One region of the Rothia kristinae genome, then DNA from elsewhere that is predicted to be linked to it. Evidence: riboswitches for the same ligand, from Rfam matches in the RefSeq annotation. Region 1 holds a riboswitch; the other holds the start of a gene.

Region 1 (2,998 bases):
GCCACGGCCTCGTACACCACGTGCGGCACCCGCTCCGGCCCGCCGCACAGGGCCGTGTCCGTGATGAAGTACAGCGCGGGGTCCACGCCCTCCGGGATCATGCCAGCTCCTCCATCCCCACCAGCTCGACGACGCCGGCGCCGTCCAGTGCGTGCAGCGCGTCCAGCCACGCGACGCGGAAGGAGCCCGGCCCCCTGGCCTCGCGACCGGCCAGGATCCCGGCCGCCCCCAGGTGGGCATGGGCGGCCAGCACGGCGTCGTGGGCATCGAGGCGAACGGGCGTCTCCCGGCCCGGCGCGGCGGCATCCGGGGACTGTGAGCCCTGAGAAGAGCCGGTCCCCGCCGAGGATCCTGCCTCCGACCGAGGTCCAGCGCCCATCTCCGGCCCGACCTCTGGCGAGGATCCGGCGTCCTGGCCGTCGGAGGCGGACTTCGCCTGCCCGCCGCCCGTGCCGGTCACCTCCCGAACGGCTCCCAGGTACGCGGCGACCACCGCGCCCAGCGCGCAGCCGGTGCCGATCACCAGGGGCATCAGCGGGTGCCCGCTGACCAGGCGGGTGACCCGGTGCGCGGAGACGATCAGGTCTCGCTCCCCGGACACGGCCACCACCGCGCCGGTGCGCTCGGCCAGGGCGCGGGCCGCCTCCAGGGCGGACTCCACGGTGTCCGTGGCGTCCACCCCGCGGCCGCCCGCGCCCCTCCCGGCGAGAGCGGAAACCTCGCTGGCGTTGCCGCGGATCGCCGCCGGAGACAGCTCGAGGACCTCCCGGGCGAAGCCGGTGCGCGGTTCGAGCACGCCGACCGCCACCGGATCCAGCACCCACGGCACCCCGTGATCCCGGGCGCCGGCGATGCCGCGGCGGTAGGCCAGCAGGTTCTCGTCGGAGGGGTTGCCCACGTTGACCAGGACGCCGTCGGCCAGGCCCGCGAAGACGCCGGCCTCCTCCGGGTGGTCCACCATCGCCGGGGACGCGCCGACGGCCAGGAGCACGTCCGCGCTGATCTCCCGGACGACGGAGTTGGTCATGGCGTGGACCAGGGGGCCGCGAGCGCGCACGGCATCCACGGCCGCGGCCACGCGCGCGGGAAGGTCGGAGGCCGACGCCTCCCCGGCGGGGGCGGAGCCGGGGGTATCGGGGCCGCGGTGCGATGCGGCGTCGGGGGCTTGGGAGTTCGGGAGGTTCCGGGATTCCCGGGGGTCTCCGGACGTGGTGAAGTGCGTCATGGTGACGTCCCTTCGCTAGTGCTGGCTAGATCAGGTTCCAAGGGTCTGCTCTCAGCCGCCCACGGGCGGCACCCCTCGTCACGGGCTCCCCGCGCGGCGCCGGTGCGACGGCCGCAGGGGAGGTCAGGCCGCATCCTCGCGACCGACTCAGGCCTCACTGTAGTACGCATCACCGCGGAAGCGCCGCCGTGCGACATCGGGGGTGAGGGGGATGGGCCCGCCTCCGGCCGGGACGAAACGCTGGGATGAGCGGGGGCGGGCGGGATGAGTGGGATGGGTGGGGATGGGGTGTCCACCGGGTTGTCCACAGTGGCTGTCCACACCCGTGGAGAACTCACACCGATGTGGTTCCCGACGACGCGCCCCTGCGGGCCCGTTCCACACCGATCCGGTCCCCTCATCCCCCGACATATCCCCACCTGTGGAAAACTCCGTGCACAACGGGTCGACCGCGGGCCGCCTCCGACGTCGGGGGTGTGGACGGCTGTGGATAACGGCGACGCAGCGCGGCATCCGATCAGCGGGAGGCGCGCGGCCGGGGATCGGGGCGTCACCGAGGGCGCGGCCCCCGAGCCACGGAACCCTCCTCGCCCCCAGACGTGCCCCCGGATCCCCGATCTTCCGCGGAATTCCGGGGGATGCCCCCGGTAGCCAGACGCCCTCGGAGCACCGAGATCCCCCAGAGAGACCCGGAGAACCCCGCCGGCCGAGCACCGGGCCCGCACCGGGCGCGCACCGCGGACGCGGGGGTGCGGGTATCCGATTCTCCACCGTCCCATCCACAGGCGCTGTGAAATGACAGCGGTGTGTTTCGTGCGAGGTGGGTCACCGTTCGAACACCCTCGCCGGGGCCGAGGGCCCGCAGCGGGCGGGGCGCGGCGGGCGCGGAAGACATGCGCGCATCGGCACTCGCAGACGTCTTCGAGTTGTTCACAATGTTGTACACACCTGTGGATAACCTTCTCCACCGGTGTGCACCGCGCCGCCGCCCGATGCTCGATATCCGATGTCGGGAGCGCAGCGTCGATGACGCCGATGACGGCGGACCGTTCTGACCCCAGACGCACCGCAGGGCGGCACCCCGATGCGAGGATCAGGGTGCCGCCCTGCGCGGCGGACGGAAGCGTCGGTCGGAAGCGGCGGTCGGATGCGGCGGATTCGCTGCCCCGCCGGGGAGGGTCCGTTCAGGCCAGCAGGCTCGCCCCAGGACGGCCTTCGAAGGCCCCGGAGATCGCCAGGCGGCCCGGCCCGGTGAAGGCCAGCGCCAGCGCACTCAGGGCCAGGACCAGCACGAACTCGTAGCCGCCGTCGCTGGCGAAGAACCCGGCGGAGGCGTGGGCGAAGTAGATCGCGCCGAGCATCTCCAGGCCCAGCAGCAGCCCGGCCAGGCGGCTGAGCAGCCCCACGATCAGGGCGATGCCGCCGATGAACTCCAGGTAGGCGGCGAAGGCCGCGGACAGCTCGGCGGCAGGCACGCCCATCTGCGCGAAGTTCGCGGCGGTGCCGTCCACCGTCCACGTGTGGATCTTCTGCCAGCCGTGCATCAGGAAGACGATGCCGAGCACCACACGCAGCAGGAGCAGCCCGAAGGAGGCGCGGAAAGTCGAGGTCTCGTTGCGGTAGCTCATAGTCGGCTACTTTACCGATCAATGAAATTTCCGCTAGGGGTTCGTCACAGAAGGCGACGTCGGGGCGTCACCTCTCGGCGTCGCCCCCCGGGCAGGCCTCCCCCAGGCGCGGATGCTGCCCGCGCTCCAGCTGCGCGTTGATCAC
Region 2 (2,998 bases), 560 kb from region 1:
CTGCGGATGGGTCCGGGTCACCGCCAGATCCCGGGCCGCCAGCAGCCTCTCGCCTCCCGCGGGGGGTTCGGCACCGCCGGAGTCCTGCCCGGTGCTCCAGGCATCGGCGGTCCCCGCCTCCTCGGTCCCGGGCACGGCGGGCCTCGACCCGCCTCCCGCGACGCCGTCGGCCTCCCCCGGACCCACCGGGACGTGCCCGGGCACCCACACCCCGGCGTGGATCAGCTCCCGACGGCCGGCCCCGAGGACCTCCTCGGGGGCGCCGTCGTGGCTGATGCCGCCGGCCGGGCGCAGCACGATCACCCGGTCCACGTGCGGGGCCCACACCCCCACGCGATGCTCCACCACGACCAGCGTGGAGCCGTACTCCCGCACGGCGCGCAGCACCGCGTCGCGCACCTCCTCCACCCCAGCCGGGTCCAGGTTGGCGGTGGGCTCATCCAGCAGCAGCAGACCCGGGCGCATCGCGAGGATCCCGGCCAGTCCCAGGCGCTGCTTCTGCCCGCCGGACAGCGCCGACGTCGGACGCTCCCAGTCCAGGTCCAGGCCCACCGCCGCCAGGGCCTCCTCGCAGCGGGGGCGGATCTGCTCGCGGGGCACCCCGAGGTTCTCCGGGCCGAAGGCGAGGTCCTGACCCACCCGGGAGAGCACGATCGAGGCCTCCGGGTCCTGCTGCATCAGCCCCACCCGGCCCCGAGCCCGGGCGGCGGGGAACCCGTCGATCAGGGCGGTGCCCAGCGCCGGGTCCTCCTCCTGGTCCAGCACCCCGGCCAGGGCGTGCAGGAGCGTGGACTTCCCGGCGCCGGAGGGCCCCAGCAGCAGCACCTTCTGCCCCGGCGGGATCTCCAGGGTGACGTCGCGGAAGGCCGGCTCGGACCGGTTGGGGTAGTGCCAGCCGAAGCCCTCGGTGGTGACGGCGGCCGCGCGAGACGCCATCGGTCGGGTCTGCATCGGGGTCAGGCCGGGCGACGTCGGGAAGCGGCGCGCCGGGCGTCCCGACCGGCGGCCACGGAGTCCAGGACGCCGGTGGCCACCAGCCCGCGGGTCAGCGCCCAGGCGCCGAGACCCGCGAGGACCAGCCCGGAGACGGCGCCGCACAGCACGTAGACCAGCTTGTAGTCCATGGTCCACTCGGGGTTGTAGATGATGTTCTCCATGACGGCCATGACCACCCCGGAGGCGAGACCGGAGAGCAGGGCCACCGGCAGGTCGAAGCGGCGGTAGGCGAACAGCAGGAACACCAGCTCCGCCCCGACGCCCTGGTACAGCCCCGACCAGATGACGGTCAGCCCGAAGCTGGAGCCCAGCAGGGCGGAGATGATCGCGGCGACCAGCTCGCAGTACAGGGCGGCCCCGGGCTTGCGGATGATCAGCCCGCCCAGGGGGCCGGCGATCAGCCAGGCGCCGCCGATCAGCCCGCCCAGCGGCGGGAACCCGGCGGTCGCGGCGCTGCTGGCCGGGTACACGGCGTTGTTCCAGACGAAGAAGATCAGCGAGCAGGCCGCGGCGATGACCGAGGCGATGACGATGTCCACGACCCGCCAGCTGCGGCGTCGGGTGCTCGTGGTGGTGTTCATGAGGACTCCTCCTGGGGATGGCAGGAGGGGAGACGCCGCGACGTCGCCCGGCGAGGGGCCGGGATGGGCCGCGGGGTCCGAGAACTCGACTTCCTCCGGCGGTATGAACCGCGTCAGGTTCGAGGGTCTGCACCGGTGTGCACTCTCAGCCCCGGTCGGGGCTCCCCTGTCGTAGTGGACGCCCCCACCCTACCGCAGCGGCGGTTCGGGAGCCTTCCGGTGTTTCGGGAGCCCTCCGAGTGCTCCCAAACCACCGGAAGGCTCCCGCATCGGGGCGCCCCCTCCCGCACCGGCGGGTGCGGCGGGGCCGAGCGGGCCGTAAGCTGAGGTGGATGCGCGGGAGATCACTCGACGACGCCGGGTGCCCGCGCCGGCGAACCACGAAAGCTAAGGAGCAGGAATGAGCAATCCCCTGATCAAGATCGGTTCCACGGTGGCCTCCCTCGGCGGGGTCGCCCTGGCCAACAAGGTGCTCAGCGCCGGGTGGCGGAAGGTCACCGGCAACGAGCCGCCCGAGGACAACGCGGATCCCGAGGAGTCGCTGCGCGACATCATCGTGTGGTCCCTGATCACCGGCCTGGTGGGCACCCTCATCAAGGTGGGCATCACCCGCGCGGCCAACAAGGCCGACCGGAAGGATCAGGTGCAGCGCGGCGGCCAGCGGGAGGTCTGAGCCGCACCGGCCCCGCCGACGCCGCGCGGGCGGGTCAGTCCGATCGACCGGTCCGCGCGGCGTCGGCGTCGGCGTCCGCGCCGGGTTCGCGCACCCCCGCATCATCCGCCCCGGTCTGCGGGGCGTTTCCGGCGTCCGCCCGCTGGGCGTCCTCCTCGGACATCCGCTGCACCAGGTCCGCCAGCTCGTTGTGGGACAGGGACTCGGGCCGGAAGTGCTTGTTGCGGAACCCGGAACGGCTCACCATGTGCGAGGACACGGGGATCACCACCAGCTGCAGCACCCACACGAACACCAGCAGGGGCACCAGCGCCCAGGAGCGCGCGGCCAGCCCCACCCCCAGCAGCAGCATGAACAGCCCGAAGACCTGGGGCTTGGCCCCGGCATGCAGACGGGTCAGCACGTCCGGGAAGCGCACGATGCCGATCCCCGCGCCCAGGGACATCAGGCACCCGATGATCAGGCAGATTCCGGCCGCGACGTCCATCCCGCTCATCGATCCACCCCCGGGTCCCCGGCCGTGGTCGGCACCTCGGAGGCCGGGGTCTCCTCCGCGGGCTTCTGGTTGTTGGCGAAGCGCGCCACCGTCACCGAGCCCAGGAAGCCCACCAGCGAGACGATGAGCAGCAGGGTCATGTTCTCGTAGCTGCGCCGGTAGACCATGTCCACGGCCACCGCGGCCCCCACGATCGCCAGCTGCACATCCGAGGCCACCACCCGGTCCAGCAGGGTGGGTCCCTTGGCCAGC

The links. Region 1 has a riboswitch for thiamine pyrophosphate ahead of thiM (hydroxyethylthiazole kinase). Riboswitches for the same ligand answer to the same signal wherever they lie in the genome.
Region 2: another riboswitch for thiamine pyrophosphate. It lies ahead of I6G21_RS02290 (ECF transporter S component); the one in region 1 lies ahead of thiM (hydroxyethylthiazole kinase).

What each region holds. Positions count from the first base shown of each region.
Region 1 covers NZ_CP065738.1:1,076,901-1,079,898, reverse strand. Annotated here, with positions in the region: gene thiE (thiamine phosphate synthase) at 1-101, opposite strand, end outside; gene thiM (hydroxyethylthiazole kinase) at 98-1,225, opposite strand; TPP riboswitch at 1,216-1,311, opposite strand; gene I6G21_RS04815 (DoxX family protein) at 2,410-2,853, opposite strand; gene I6G21_RS04810 (MarR family winged helix-turn-helix transcriptional regulator) at 2,921-2,998, opposite strand, start outside.
Region 2 covers NZ_CP065738.1:516,874-519,871, forward strand. Annotated here, with positions in the region: gene I6G21_RS02285 (ABC transporter ATP-binding protein) at 1-936, opposite strand, end outside; gene I6G21_RS02290 (ECF transporter S component) at 957-1,577, opposite strand; TPP riboswitch at 1,651-1,755, opposite strand; gene I6G21_RS02295 (DUF4235 domain-containing protein) at 1,978-2,250, shown strand; gene mnhG (monovalent cation/H(+) antiporter subunit G) at 2,285-2,746, opposite strand; gene I6G21_RS02305 (monovalent cation/H+ antiporter complex subunit F) at 2,743-2,998, opposite strand, start outside.